Regions from separate parts of the Gordonia sp. DT219 genome, predicted to be linked through region 1. Evidence: riboswitches for the same ligand, from Rfam matches in the RefSeq annotation. Region 1 holds a riboswitch; the other holds the start of a gene.

Region 1 (7,630 bases):
GCCCCTCGGCCCGATCATCCTGACTCATTCGGCCGATTCTACCGAGCGCGGTGCGCCCGGCCGGTTCACGCGGGCAGGTTCAGCAGTGTCGGGCTCGATACCTTCTGATCCTCGCCGCTCGAGCCGTTGCCGACCTGGCCTGCGGCGTTACGGCCCCAGCAGTAGAGCGAGCTCTCGTCGACGAGCGAGCACGTGGTGCCCAGGCCGGTGTAGACGGCCTCGACCGATCCCGGCAACGCCGTCACCTGGGTCGGCTTGGTGGTGCCGTCGCCCGCGCCCGTGCCGAGTTGCTGGCCCTCGTTGTCGCCCCAGCAGAAGAGCTTGGAGTCCGACACCGCGCACGTCGAGCCCCAGCCGGTGTTGATCTGGCTGACGGTCCCCAGGCCGGTGACCGGTGTCGGCGTGTGGCGTGATTCCTTGGTGCCGTCGCCGACCTGGCCATAGCGGTTGTCGCCCCAGCAGTACCCCTTACCTGACGCCGACGCGCACACCGTCGTGTACTGATCGGGCTGGTCGGTGATGCTGTAGGAGCCGACCGAGATCGAATCCGCGCCGGTCAGCGCGACCTTCTGCGGCGTGTTCGCCCGGGTGGTGGCGCCGGTGCCGAGTTGGCCGCTGTCGTTGTTGCCCCAGCAGTACACAGTGTCGGCAACCGCGCACGTCGTGCCCTGCGCGGTGGCGACCGCGGTGACGTTGCCGGAGATCCCGGGTACCGCGGTCGGGGTGGCGGTCTGGTCGGTGATCGACTCGACGCCGACCTGGCCGTCGTCGTTGTCGCCCCAGCACGAGAGCTTGCCGTCGGCGATCGCGCAGGTGCTGCCGTATCCGGTGGCGATCGCGGTCACCCGGCCGGACAGTCCGGTCACCTTGACCGGCGACTGGGTGTCGGTGGTGGAGCCGTTGCCGATCTGGCCGAACTTGTTGGCGCCCCAGCAATACGCCGAACCGTCGGATACCGCGCATGCGGTGGTCACGAGCTTCTTGTCGGTGTTGGTGTAGCCACCGAGGCTCACGGCGGTCACGTTCGGGAGATCGACCTTCACCGGTGACGACGACGCGGTCTCGGTCCCGTTGCCGAGCTGCCCGTCGTAATTGCCTCCCCAGCAATACAATTGCGCGTTGGTGATTCCGCAGCTCGAGTTGCCCGAGACCGCCAGGATTCCGGGGTGGGCCGTCGGCGCAGACGGTTCATCATTGCTGAATGCGCCGGTGGCAAAGGCGATTCCGACGCCCAGGACGACCACCACGACGACGACCGCCGCGATCACGCCGACGATCAGCCCGGTGTGCTTCTTCTTGGGTGCTCCGGCCGGGCCCGGTGGGGGATAGCCCCCGCCGAGAAGGTGATTCGGCTGCGATGGCGGGTACGCCGGTGGTTGCCCGGCCTGGTTGCCGGGGTAGGCGGCCCCGGGTGGCGACTGTGGATACGACGAATTGGCTTGGGGCGACGGGTTACTGGCGACCGTCGGGCCGGGGGGCGCGAATCCGCCGAAGGCCGGCGCCGGTGTCTGGGGTCCCGGAGTCTGGGGTCCCGGTGTCTGGGGACCCGGAGTGTGTGGTGCCGGGGTATGGGGTGCCGGGCCCGGATAGGCGGGTGCGGGAGTCGATTGCGGCGCGTAGGAGGGCGCGCCGGGACCATACGGCGGAGGCACGGTGGGCTGGGAGTACGGGCGGTTCGGTGCTCCCGGTGCTCCCGGTGCCCCCGCTGCCCCGACTGCCCCCGCTGCCCCGACCGCTCCCGGGCCCCCGGGGCGCGGCGCCGATGCGGCGCCGCCGTGGCTCTCGAGGGCCTGGCGCAACGCCGTCGCGAACGAGCGGCAGTCTGGGTACCGGTCGGTGGGATTCTTCGCCAACGCCTTCTGCAGTACCGGATCGAGGCGAGCGAGATCCGGCCGCAACGAACTGATCGGCGAGATCTGCTTGGTCAGATGTGCCATGACCAACGCCGACGGTGAGGTGGTGGTGAACGGGGCCTGGCCGGTGAGCAGTTGGAAGACGGTGCAGGCCAACGAGTATTGGTCGGAGGCGGCGCCGGCATCGTGACCCTCGATGACCTCGGGGGCGCAATACGCCAGCGTGCCGATGAAGGCGCTGGTCGCGGTGAGTGACGTCGAGTTCACGAGTTTGGCGATGCCGAAATCCAACACGGTGACGCGGTCGATCTGGCCGCGCTCGTCACGGCTGACGAAGATGTTGGCGGGTTTGACATCGCGGTGAATGATGTTGCGGCGGTGCGCGTAATCGAGGGCGTCGGCAACGCGGGCGGTCAGCGCGGCGGTGTCGGCGGCCGAGACGGCGCCGTGGGTCAAATCGGCGCCCTCGAGGTGGTTCATGGTGAACCACGGGGTGCCGTCCTCGTTGATGCCGTACTGGTGGATCGAGATGATGCTCGGGTGATCCAGCGCAGCAGTGGTGCGTGCCTCGTTGGTGAAGCGCTTCTGGAAGTCGGGATCGTGCGCGCCGGCCAGTGAGATGACCTTGAGTGCCTCCCGACGCAGGAGGGTCGGGTTCTCGACGAGGTAGACCTCGCCCATGCCGCCGGATCCGAGCAGCGAGATCACCTTGTACCCGGCGACCTGTGAACCTGGACTCAGAGGCACGATTATTCCTTTGATCGGGGGCGGGCCGTTGGCGGTGACCTTACCCAACGGGCTCGCAGGTCGGCCTTTGTATCATTCGAACGAAGGGTCCGGCCCGCTCGGTATCGACATCACCGGGCCCCGGATGCGGGAGCACGCACGTGGCGGCAGGCGCGGCATGGCACAATATGCGCGTGGCTGAGAGCAATTCGAAGAAGCACTACGTGGACAACGGCTGGCCGAAGTCCTCCGGCGACGACGCCCCTGAGCACGCGGTCTCGGAGTTCGCGGCCGACCTGCCGGGTGCGCTGTCCCCGTTCGGGGATGTGGAGTTCCCGCTGCCGGCCGACGAGATCAACTACATCTCTCCCAAGACGGTCATCAACCGCTGACCGGACCGCCGTGAGCCCCGAGGTGAGACCGTGAACCAGGGTGAGACCGGGAACCAGGGTGAGACCGGGACCGCCTCGGTCGGCGGTGCCGGCCCCGCGGCACGCCTGTCGCACGTCGATGAGGCGGGTGCAGCCCGGATGGTCGATGTGGGCGACAAATCCGTGACCCGCCGGCGAGCGCGCGCCGGCGGTACCTTCCGCACCACCGCCACCGTCATCGACCTGCTCACCTCGGCATCGCTGCCCAAAGGTGATGTCCTCGCCACCGCCCGCATCGCCGGGATCATGGCGGCCAAACGGACCGATTCACTCATCCCGCTCTGTCATCAGCTGTCGCTGTCGTCGGTGGACGTCGAATTCGAGATCGGCGCCGACCACATCGACGTGGCCGCCACCGTGGCCACGGCCGGTCCGACCGGCGTGGAGATGGAGGCGCTGACCGCGGTCGCCGTCGCCGGACTGACCCTGCACGACATGGTCAAGGCCGTCGACCGGCACGCCCGGATGGATGGCATCCGCCTGCTCGAGAAGTCCGGTGGCCGCTCGGGCGACTGGCGCCGTGACGATGATGCGCCCGACGGCGCCGGAACACGCCGATGAGCGGCCGGCGCATCGCCCGGGTGATCGTCGCCTCGACCCGGGCGGCGCGCGGCGTCTACCCCGACCGCACGGGCCCGATCATCGCCGAGTGGCTGACCGCCCACGAATTCGCTGTCGACGAGGTCGATGTGGTCGGTGACGGCCGACCGGTGGGCGACGCGATCCGTACCGCGATCTACGCCGACGTCGACCTCGTCCTCACAACCGGTGGTACCGGTCTGGCACCGACCGACCGCACGCCCGAACAGACCCGCCCATTGCTCGACATCGAGATCCCGGGTCTCGCCACAGCCGTTCGCGAGGCCGGGCTGCCGCAGGTGCCGACGGCGGTCCTCTCGCGCGGCACGGCAGGGGTGGCCGCCACGACGTTGGTGATCAACCTGCCCGGCTCCGTCGGCGGGGTGCGCGACGGCCTGTCGGTTCTCGAGGACGTGCTCGATCACGCGCTCGACCAGATCCGCGGCGGCGACCACTGATGGGTATCCGCTGATGGCAGTGGTGATCCGGGCCGCGGTGAGCGCCGATCCGATCGGCCTGGCCGAGCATGAGGCGCTCGTCGTCGAGGCCGCAGGCGGACATGCGGGCGCGGTGGTCGGATTCGTCGGAGCCGTGCGTGATCACGACGGTGGGCGGGAGGTGACCCGGCTGTCCTACTCGGCACATCCGACCGCACCGCAGGTGTTGGCGGACGTGGTCGCCGAGATCGCCGCCGGTGCCGACGGTGTGCGCGCGGTCGCCGTCTCTCATCGGGTGGGCGACCTGGAGATCGGGGACGTGGCGTTCGTGGTCGCGGTCGCCGCCGATCACCGTAAGGAGGCGTTCACGCTGTGCGCGCGGCTCGTCGACGAGGTCAAGGCCCGGCTGCCGGTGTGGAAGCACCAGTACTTCGGGGACGGGCGCGACGAATGGGTCGGCTCCGCCTGAGGGACCTGAGTGGGTTGGAAGACCGGAGAATTGGAAAAAGGGCCCCGCACGGTCGGAACATCGTGCGGGGCCCTTTGTCTGGGGCCGAGTCAGCCGGCAGTGCCGGGTGGCTCAGGGGAGCGGGATCAGGCCCTTGTTGTCGTTGAACAGGCGCAGCTGATCCGGGGTGAGCTGGTAGCCGCTGTCCTTGGCGGCCTTCAGCAGGCTCTTGACCTCGGGGCTCACGCCGGCGTCGCCGACCTGTGCCAGAGCCTCATCGGTGTTCTGGGCGTTCGGCGTGTGTGCCAGGCCCGGGGTCGTCGAAGGCGCAGCGGGGGCGGCCGGGGGAGCCGGAGTCGCGGTGGGAGCCGTGCGCGGGGTCGCACCCGACAGGCCGGTGCCGCAGACGGGCCAGGCGCCCTTGCCCTGCGATGCCAGGACGCGTTCGGCGACGGTGATCTGCTGTTCCTTGGAAGCCTGGTCGGCGCTCGGCGCGTACTGGGTACCGCCGTTCGCGGCCCACGTGCTCGGGCTGAACTGCAGTCCGCCCTGGTAGCCGTTGCCGGTGTTGATGGCCCAGTTGCCACCGGATTCGCACTGGGCGACCTGATCCCATTCGGAATCGCTGGCGGCATGTGCCGAGCCGGTGCCCAGCAGTGCAGCGCCGCCACCGAGAACGGCTCCGGTCAGTGCGACCTTGGCGAAGGTCTTGGTTGCGGTGTTGGTCGTCGATTTGCGGTGACGTCCGGACATGTGTCGAATTACCTCTCTCCACGCGCCTGCGAAGTCAGCTGTCGGGTTCGAGCGAGAGGTGCTCGGTCCGGCCAGACCGGGTGGTCGCCGGACTTAACCCCAAGGACGTCGTGGACGTCCGTTCTTCCGTGCTGGAAGGGGTGGGTCCCCCGCCCTCGTTCCCATATGTGTGCTCGTCATTCCACCGGGGGAACGAGGCTCGGCGCGACCGGTGGAAATCATGGTGTCGTTTGCAGTGTTGTGACCTTCGGTGAAGGACGCTTCGTACAGTACGACGTCCGGGCCGGTGATTCATACCCTTCGGCGCAGCGGATTTCGGGGCTGCCAGTGGGTATTTCGGCCCCATTCGGGCGTCCATGCAGTTCACGGGCATGATGCCCCGTTCGTGTCCATCTCGTTATGGACTCGTTATGTGACAAAGGTCACAGACGATCCGGGCGGGTCAGCCACCCGCAAACGGGGGCAGGACGTCGATCGTGCGCGTCGGACCGAGCTGTCGGGTGCGGTCGGCCAACGCGATCTCGTCACGCAGATACGAGCAGCGCGGCAGCACGTGCGCCAAATCCGGATTGTCGGCTGCCAGAATGTGTTCGAGCTCACCGAGAGTGATGTCGTCGGCAACGTCGACCATCGTGGATTCGGACTTCGCGGCCGCGCATGCGGCGGCGAAGTAGCGGATCAACACTTGCACCCCGTCAGCCCCCGATCGCCGACATCGGGCGGTCCGGCTGACGGAAGCCTGCGGTGTTGACGGCGTGTCCGGCACGCTTGGCCCACATGTTCTCGCGCCACAGTCGGGCGAGGCGACTATCGATGTCGTCGCCGCCGCCGCGCAGCACCGGCATCAGCGACGTCTCCGACTGTGCGAACAGGCAATTGCGCAGCGCGCCGTCAGCGGTGAGGCGGGTGCGATCGCAGTCGCCGCAGAAGGGCCGCGTCACCGAGGCGATCACCCCGATCCGGGCGGGTGCGCCGCGGGCGTCGGTGTAGCCGTCGGCGAGCCACGTCTGGGCCGGGGCGGCGCCGCGAGGGACGGTGTCCGGGCGCAGCCGGAACCGGGTGGACAGCTCGGCGAGAATCTCGTCCGCGGTGACCATCTGGCCGCGATCCCAGCGATGCCCGGCATCGAGCGGCATCTGTTCGATGACCCGCAACTGATATCCGGCGTCGAGGCAGAACTGTGCGAGATCGGGCAACCGCGCGAGGTCCCCGCGATCCGGGACCACCGCGTTGACCTTGACCGGGTACAGGCCGCTGCGCCCGGCCGCGGTGAGGCCGGCCAGCACATCGGGCAGCCGGTCGCGCCGCGTGACCTCGGCGAAGCGTGCGGCGTCGACGGTGTCGAGGGAGACGTTGACGCGGTCCAGGCCGGCCTCGACGAGCCCGTCCACCCGCCGCGCCAGGCCCAGACCGTTGGTGGTCAACGCGATCTTGGGGCGCTCGGGGAGCGAAGCAACCGCCCCGATGAGTTCCTCGAGATCGCGGCGCAGCAGCGGTTCACCGCCGGTGAACCGGATGGTGCGGATGCCCAGCTCGGTGACCGCGACCGTCAGGACCCGGATGAACTCGGCGGTGCTCAGCACCGCCTCGGTGGGCAGCCAGTCCAGCCCTTCGGCGGGCATGCAGTAGTCGCAGCGCAGATTGCAGCGATCGGTCACCGACACCCGCAGGTCGGTGGCGACGCGGCCGAAGGTGTCCCGCAGTGGACCGGACGTCGGTGCGGGCGCGGCCGGCTCGTCGGCGGTATGTGCCGACGGCAGTGGGAGTCCGAGGTCGACGGCGGTCATCGCCCGCCGCCTCCGTCGTCGGACGTGCGCGCCTGTAATGCCCGGAAAGTGCTGGCGTGGAAGACAAGTGGCTCCACATCCGGATGGGCATCGAGACGCCGGATACGCAGCAGCACCAGAATGTGGTCACCTGCGGTGATCTCGGTGTCGATGGTGCACGACAGGTGTGCGGCCGCGCCCGGGATGAACAGCGCGCCATCGTCGGAACCGAGCAGCTCGATGCCGTCGAACCGGTGCGGTGCCGGCCCGGCGAGCTGCCGGCACAACTGCGCCTGATCGTGCGCGAACACGCTGACTCCGACGGTGCCCGCATCGCGCAGACGTGGCCAGGTCGTCGATGTGTCCTGCACGCAGACGCTCACCAACGGCGGATCCAGCGACACGGAGGTGAATGCGCTCGCGGCCATGCCGATCAGCTCGGTTCCGGCCGCACCGGCGCGGTGACAGCACACGGCGACCACCCCCGACGGGAAGCAGCCGTATGCCCGCCGCAGGGCATCCTCGTCGGACGCCGGCGCCAGGTCGGTGTCTGCCGCGATCACCGCGGAATCCGGATCGACGGAGGCCGACACTCGCCTCACCCGGCTCTCCGCGCCGACCGCAGCGCATAGATCAC
Region 2 (7,630 bases), on a different contig from region 1:
GGCCGGCGAAAGATTGTCCTGAGCCGTCTGTAGCCGGTCGCGCAGCGCCGGCGTCACCGACGGATCCAGCAGTGCGGCGAGATCGGCTGAACTGCCACTGTGCAGCGCACTCGCCAGCGCGTCGAGCAGTCTGGTGACGCCCTGCGTCCGCTGCTGGAAATAGACGTTCGTGGTGGTCGCCGACGCCGACGAAGACCTGCCCGGCCCGCTCCCACCACCGCCATCGCCGCACGCGGTCACCAACAGCGCAACGGCTGCCAGCGTCGCGAGGAGTCCCCGCGCCTGACACGCCGAGGCTCGCCGACCGACGCGGACTCCCTCCACGCGCAGCGGGATCTCAGTAGCGACGCGCGGAGTTGTACGGGCCCGCATCGTCGATCGGGACGACCTTGACCGGCACGCCGAAGGTGGACGCGTGGATCACATAGCCGTCGCCGACATACATGCCGACGTGGCTCGCGTCAGAGTAATAGATGATCAGGTCGCCGGGCTGAAGGTCCGGCCGGGCGACGGGCGTGCCCCCGGCCAGTTGCGCCTCACTCGAGCGCGGCAACGTCTTTCCGGTCTGCTTGTACGACCACACCATCAGGCCGGAACAGTCGAAGGAGTCCGGGCCGGTGGCACCCCACACATACGGGTCGCCGATACGAGTCAGTGCGGCCTGGACGGCAACGAGTGCCGGGGCGGTGCCGCGCGGGATCGAAGCCGGATCGAAGTCGATACGGGGGCCGGCCAGCGCTGCGAGCTCTTTACCGGTCAGACTCTGGTAGATCACCCGGACCTGTGCGGCCTGCAGTTGGAGTTCGGCCTGCTTCTTCTGCAGGTCACCTCGTACGCGCTCGGCATCGGTGACCGCCCGGGTCGCCGCTGCCGCCGTCGAGTTCGCGGTCTCGAGAGCCGAAACAGTGTGGGCGCGTCCCTGTTTGAGGGCGGACAGTTCCGTCGCGGTACGGCGCGACACCATCTCGAGGCCGGACATCTGATCGAGCAGGTTTTGCGGCGAATCACTGGTCAAGACTGCGTAGAGACGGTTGGACCGGCCACCCATGTAGCTGACCCGGATCAGCGAGTCGAAGCGCGACTGCAACCCGTTCAGCGCGACCTGCGAACGGTCGAGCGAGGTCTGTGCGTCGGCGGCGGCCTTCTTGGACCGGCCGACGATCTGACGCTGTTTGTCGTACTCGATCTGAGCGTTGTGCATCTGCTCGGTCGAGGTCTCGGCCTCCCGGCTGAGTGCGCGGTAGCGCGCAAGCAACTGGTCGGCCGATTGCGGTGGATCAGCCGCGGCCTGCGGACTGTCGAAGACCGCCCCGAAGGGGGTCATCGCGATCGCCAATACCGCGATCACGGTGGTCAGCGCCAAACGTACGGATCGATTGTGAACGATCGCCGAACCGGCTCCCACGGTTGTCACCACACTTCCCTAGCCACTTCCCCAAACGACACGGGCCAGACACCCTGTGCCCGCGGCGATTCACACCCGTCCTCGACGGGGCTCAGGCGGATCGCGCCGCGCACGATCCGCCCGAAACACACTCACACGTTTTCACCGGAGCCGAGGTCAGTATCGACGAACTCCCGTCAGCGACCAACCCTTGACGGCGGACTTCTCCACCGGCACGCCCTCGGTGGACGCCTGGATGAACTGGCCGTTGCCGATGTAGAGGCCCGCGTGGCTGCCACCGTTGAAGATCAAGACATCGCCGGGCTGCGCGTCGGCGTAGTTGACCGCACGTCCGCCGCCGAGTTGTCCGTAACTGTCGCGCGGGATGGTCTTTCCGGCCTGCTGGTACGACCAGTAGACCAGGCCCGAGCAGTCGAAGGCATTGGGGCCGGCCGCACCGTAGACGTACGGTGCGCCGATCTTGGATTCCGCGGCGCGAACGGCCTTTTGCGCGGCCGTGTCGACCGGCGCGGTGATGCCACCGCCACCGCCACCGGGACGGAACTGGTTCGGAACCTGGTTCTGATCAATACCGGGCAGCGTGAACTTACCGAGATTCGGGATCTCGATGGTCGCGCTCGGCGCCGGAGCGGCCAGAGCCGGACCTGCGGCAACGGCAAGCGAGCCGACGGTCAGCGAGCCCGCGATCATCGCCTTCTTGGCGATGCTGCTGCCGCGATTCGGCTGTTCCAAACGATGTTTGGCCACGAAACGAGTTCTCCTTTGGTTCTCCCTTGACCGCCTACCGAGTTAGCTGTCGGGTTCGGGCCGAGAGAATGGCCCTATGCGATCCGGGCACAGGTGTGCCCGGGGCGCAATTCACCCCAATCCGGATTGCTCCGAAAACGTGTGGTTCCCCGGTTCGTCCGTCGGACGATTGAGCGGTGATCTTCACAGACCACTTCTTGGTGAAGCGGGACGCTCTGCGAAGGTCTCGGAAAGGTTACGAAATCAGATGCAGGTCTGTCCACTAGGGGACACGACGTCCGACTTCGGCCGACGACTAGCCCGCACGCAAAATCCGCAACCCGGGCCTCGCTGCGGGCCCGCACGCTGGGCCGATGGTTAGTTTTGCCGATCGTGCAGCGGCGGTGCTGACCATCGAAGCATCGGCGAAGACGCCTACGGCCGAACAGATCTCGGCGTCGGAATCGCCCATCTGCCGACCCTCTCGGACGCCGCGGCGATCGGGGTCGAGAGCAGCGTCGCCGCTGGTCATGGGCCCCACAAGAAGGCTCATCATGCAGCCGTCACACGCCCGGTGACGACCGGGACAACTCGTGCAGTCGATGTACATTGTGATCTCCATCTCACTCGGTCGTCGTTGGCTGTGTCGGCGGGCGATTCCATTGGAACCCGGCCCCGTTTCAGGTGGGCGACCGGAAGGATTCGGCCCTGGTGCTGACCACCGCCGACGACACTAGGACCGGCCACCGACACAAACGGCTCGTCTGCCGTTCGAGGTGCGCGCGTCGATGCGGCACCGGGGCGGTCCGCCGACGAAGGTTGTCGGTAGGTCGAACTAGCGTTCGCGATGTGGTGGCAGATACAGCTCAGCTCTCGTTCGCCGACCTGACCCGGTCGGCGGCCGGAGACCTCGGTTTCGGTGAACGTTCGCTGTTCGACACGACGATCGTGGTCGTCGACCTCGAGACCACCGGCGGCGATCCGGCGCGCGATGCGATCACCGAGATCGGTGCCGTGAAGGTGCGCGGCGGCGAGATCCTCGGCGAATTCGCCACTCTGGTCGATCCGCAGCGGTCGATCCCGCCGCAGATCGTCACGCTCACCGGCATCACCGAGATGATGGTGTACGACGCACCGCGGATCGGCGAGGTGCTCTCTTCGTTCATCGAGTTCGCACGTGGATGTCTGCTCGTCGCCCACAACGCACGCTTCGACATGGGATTCCTCCGGCACAACGCCACCCGGCTCGCGATGGACTGGCCGTTTCACACCAGTTTGTGCACCGTGCGCCTCGCTCGGCGCGTCCTGACGCGCGACGAGGCGCCGACGGTCCGGCTCGGTGCGCTGGCCGAGCTGTTCGATGTCTCGGTGCGGCCGACGCACCGAGCCCTCGACGACGCGCGGGCCACCGTGGAGGTACTGCACCACCTCCTCGAGCGCATCGGCAATCAGGGCGTACGCACCTATGCCGACCTCACCGCATACCTACCCCGTGGCAATCCGCGGCTGCGCGCGAAAAGAAGTCTGGGTGAAGGACTTCCATCGCGGCCAGGGGTTTACCTTTTCCGCGGTCCCTCCGATGAGGTGCTCTACGTCGGCACCGCCACCGATCTGCGGCGCCGCGTGCTGTCCTATTTCACCGGCTCCGACCCGCGCGGCCGGATCAACGAGATGGTGACTCTCGCCGCTCGCGTCGACCACGTCGAATGCGCACACGCACTCGAGGCGGGCGTGCGTGAGCTTCGGCTGATCCTCGGGCACTCCCCCGCCTACAACCGGCGCTCCACCCGCCCGCACCGCGGTTGGTGGATCACACTGACCGCCGAGCGCTTTCCCCGCCTGCAGATCACCCGCACACCGGGTATCGATTCGGTCGGACCGGTCCGCAATCGCAACCGCGCCGCGGAGATCGCCGAGATCATCGCCCGCGCAACCGGACTCCGCACCTGCCGGGCGCGGCTGCCGGCCGGCACGGTCCATCACTGGTGCCCGACCCCAGCCGACGGCGGCGACATCGTCGGCGGATGCGCGGCCGCTTCGACACGTCCGCTGACCGTCTCGGACTACGTGCGTCGGGTACGTGCGGCACACGATCTGCTCACCGGTCGCAACGCCGCGGCGCTGTCGGATCTGATTGCCGAACTCGAGCACCTCACCGCGGCGCAGATGTTCGAAACCGCTGCCCGGCACCGGGATCGGGTGGCCGCAACCATCGAAGTCCTCGCCCGGTGCCAACGCCTGGCAGCGCTCTGTCGGATCGAAGAACTCGTCGTCGCCCGGCCCGACGGCGAGCGCGGATGGGAACTGGCCGTCATTCGGCACGGCCGGCTGGCCTCGGCCGGGCACGCTCCCCGTGGGGTGGCGCCCATGCCCGTGGCCGAGGCGCTCATCGCGGCGGCGGAGACCGTGCTTCCCGGCGACGGACCGCTGCTCGGTGCGTCGCCGGACGAGTCGGCGCTGTTGTACCGGTGGATCACCGAACCGGGCATCCGCATCGTCTCGACGACCGACGGCTTCGCGGTCCCGGCCGGCTCCGCGATGAGCCGGGTCGATTGGGCCTCGGCAGCGCGTAACGCGGCACAGTCCCCGCCTCCCGACGCGTCGGTCCGCCGCCCACGCGGCGCTGTCGACCGTCGGTCGTCGGTCCGGCCCGGGCATAAGGTGATGCCATGATCACCGCCATCGTCCTCATCCACGCCGATGTCCACCAGATCCCGGAGACCGCGCAGGCGGTCGCCGACATCGCCGGTGTCGCCGAGGTGTACTCGTGTGCAGGCGACGTGGATCTGATCGCGAAGGTGAAGGTGCGTGACCACGCCGAGATCGCCGAAGTGGTGACCGGCCGGATCAATCGGCTCCCCGGGGTGACCCACACCGCCACCCACATCGCCTTCCGAAGCTATTCCAGCTCGCAGGTCGAGGGTGGCTTCTCCATCGGCGAAGAGTAAGAGGACAACGCAAGCAGCTTCCGGACGACACCGCTTCCCGGCGCGGCCGCCTCAGGAGCGCGGGCTCAGCTCCTGCGAGCGGAGAACCCAGCGGTCGAGCAGTGCCGTGGCGTCCCCGGAGTCCAGAACACGCTCGGCACGCCCCTTCGCAGCGCTCATCGCCGTGACGAATCCGGCCGCATCGAAACGTTCGGTCATCTCCGCCGAAACGATCGCGCCGGCTGCATTGAGAACGACGGCATCGCGCACCGGCCCTCGCCGGCCCGCGAAGAGCTCCTGCGCGATCGCGGCGTTGACGGTTGCGTCGCCACCCTGCAACGCCGAGAGGGCAACGTAATCGATCCCGAGGTCTCGTGGATCGAGTCTGAGCTGGGTGACCTCGCCGCCGATGACCTGCCAGACCGTCGATGTGGTGGTGGTCGTCAGCTCGTCGAGGCCGTCGTCGCCGCGCACCACCAGCACCGTGGCGTCGCGTTCGGCGAACGCTTGCGCGAGTACCGGCGCGAGGTCGGCAAAGGCGCATCCGATCAGACCACGCGACGGCCGCGCGGGGTTGGTCAGCGGTCCGAGCACATTGAAGACGGTAGGAATGCCGATCTCGCTGCGCGGCGGCCCGGTGAACCGGAATGCCGGGTGAAACACGGGGGCAAAGCAGAAGCCGATGCCCAGCTCGTCGACGCACCGACCCACCTCGGCCGCGCCGAGTCCGATCGACACGCCCAGCGCCTCGAGCACATCGGCACCGCCGCTCTTCGACGACGCCGCCCGGTTCCCGTGTTTGACCACCCCGACGCCGGCCGCGGCGATGACGATGGCGGTCATGGTCGAGATGTTCACCGTATGTGAGCGATCCCCACCTGTACCGACGACGTCGATGGCCGGCCGCGACACCGACACAGGCACCGCGTGCTCGAGCATGGCGGCGGCGAGTCCGCGCAATTCGGCGGGCGCAGCACCTTTCATCTTGACGCCGACCCCGAAGGCCGCGATCTGCGCTCCTGTCGCACTGTCGGTCATGATCTCGTTCATCGCCCATGCCGCTTCGTCGACGGTCAGATCGATCCCGTCGGTGACCCGGCCCAGGATCTGCGGCCACGTGTACGTCTGCGCGCTGCTCACGTCAAGAACTGTAGTGGCCACGGGTTTCGCCGCGGACCGCAGGCGTTCACCCCTCGCCGGGTCACGGTTCCTGGGTCGCGACGGCTCGCTGCAGCACCTGCCACGCCAGGGCCACCCCACCGTGGCGCGCCCCGAGTCCGGCCATCCGAGACCGTTCCTGCGACAGATGCAACGCATCGACGAGTTGCACCCGGGCCAGCAGCACGGACACGTGACCGTCGGGGATAGCGATTTCAGGAGCCGGCAGTGCGGCCGTGGGACTCACCGGCCGGTATCCGTCGAGCGCGGCCAGCGCGACCGCCTCGTCGACGCGCTCGCCCGGCAGTGCCACCAGATGGCGCACCACCGCTTGGTCGTCGGACCGCCACGGGGACCCGGCCAACACGGCCGAACTCGATGCGGCATCGTCGGTGCACGCGACCACAACCTGCAGGTCAGCATCGTCTACGCCGATCGCCGATGGTGCGCGCCGGCCACCGAGTCTGGCCGCAAGGCGCTGCCGCCGCGACGGCGGCACCGGGCGCCCGTTGAGGTCGTGCGGCACGCGACCGCCCGACGCCTCGGACCCCGACTGCGACGAACCCATATCACCGAGCAAACCACACCTATGGGAGACGAGGACACGCCGAGCGGCCCAGCGCAGTGGCGCCGACCAGCGGGAAGAGAAAAAGTTCCCACCAATCTCGGACCCAAGTGGTCACCGCGTACTACGAACCGTCATACTTCAACTTGTGACTAGCGCTGTAGGTACTTCCGGGACGGCCATCACCGCGCGCGTGCACTCACTCAACCGACCCAACATGGTGAGTGTCGGCACGATCGTCTGGCTGTCCAGTGAGCTGATGTTCTTTGCGGGTCTGTTCGCGATGTACTTTGTCGCGCGCGCCAACGCCAACCCGCAATTGGGCTGGCCGCCCGAGCCCACCGAACTGAATCTCAAGCTCGCGATTCCGGTGACGACAGTCCTCATCCTGTCGTCGGTGACCTGCCAGATGGGCGTCTTCGCCGCCGAACGCGGTGACGTCTTCGGCCTGCGCCGCTGGTACGTGCTGACATTCCTGATGGGCGCCTTCTTCGTCTGCGGCCAGGGCTATGAGTACTTCCACCTGGTCCAGGAGGGCACCACACTCTCCTCGAGTTCCTACGGCTCGGTGTTCTACATGGCCACCGGATTCCACGGACTCCACGTGATCGGCGGACTGGTCGCCTTCATCTTCCTGTTGATCCGGACCAAGCTGTCGAAGTTCACCCCGGCCCAGGCAACCGCCGCGATCGTCGTGTCGTACTACTGGCACTTCGTCGACATCGTCTGGATCGCCCTGTTCGTCACGATCTACTTCATCCGATGACGGCGCCGTACACCGCCCCGGCCCATCCGGATAGAACATGCTCCCGCGGGTGATCCCGCACCACAGCCCAGAGTCCGTCCGCT

What was found. A riboswitch is a leader RNA that binds a small molecule or an ion and turns the genes downstream of it on or off. The one in region 1 is predicted to bind cyclic di-AMP.
Region 2: another riboswitch for cyclic di-AMP. It lies ahead of ACPXB3_RS06680 (C40 family peptidase); the one in region 1 lies ahead of ACPXB3_RS19540 (transglycosylase family protein).

The regions. Positions count from the first base shown of each region.
Region 1 is NZ_JBNCNR010000026.1:9,473-17,102, reverse strand. It holds gene ACPXB3_RS19570 (helicase-associated domain-containing protein) at 1-28, opposite strand, end outside; gene ACPXB3_RS19565 (protein kinase domain-containing protein) at 66-2,600, opposite strand; gene ACPXB3_RS19560 (hypothetical protein) at 2,768-2,971, shown strand; gene moaC (cyclic pyranopterin monophosphate synthase MoaC) at 3,077-3,571, shown strand; gene ACPXB3_RS19550 (MogA/MoaB family molybdenum cofactor biosynthesis protein) at 3,568-4,047, shown strand; gene ACPXB3_RS19545 (molybdenum cofactor biosynthesis protein MoaE) at 4,061-4,495, shown strand; gene ACPXB3_RS19540 (transglycosylase family protein) at 4,607-5,227, opposite strand; cyclic di-AMP (ydaO/yuaA leader) riboswitch at 5,235-5,411, opposite strand; gene ACPXB3_RS19535 (MoaD/ThiS family protein) at 5,670-5,918, opposite strand; gene moaA (GTP 3',8-cyclase MoaA) at 5,923-7,014, opposite strand; gene ACPXB3_RS19525 (flavin reductase family protein) at 7,011-7,586, opposite strand; gene ACPXB3_RS19520 (hypothetical protein) at 7,592-7,630, opposite strand, start outside.
Region 2 is NZ_JBNCNR010000003.1:212,686-220,315, forward strand. It holds gene ACPXB3_RS06670 (peptidase MA family metallohydrolase) at 1-324, opposite strand, end outside; gene ACPXB3_RS06675 (NlpC/P60 family protein) at 338-1,417, opposite strand; gene ACPXB3_RS06680 (C40 family peptidase) at 1,562-2,152, opposite strand; cyclic di-AMP (ydaO/yuaA leader) riboswitch at 2,169-2,338, opposite strand; gene ACPXB3_RS06685 (DEDD exonuclease domain-containing protein) at 2,981-4,804, shown strand; gene ACPXB3_RS06690 (Lrp/AsnC family transcriptional regulator) at 4,801-5,079, shown strand; gene trpD (anthranilate phosphoribosyltransferase) at 5,131-6,198, opposite strand; gene ACPXB3_RS06700 (hypothetical protein) at 6,260-6,784, opposite strand; gene ACPXB3_RS06705 (cytochrome c oxidase subunit 3) at 6,930-7,547, shown strand.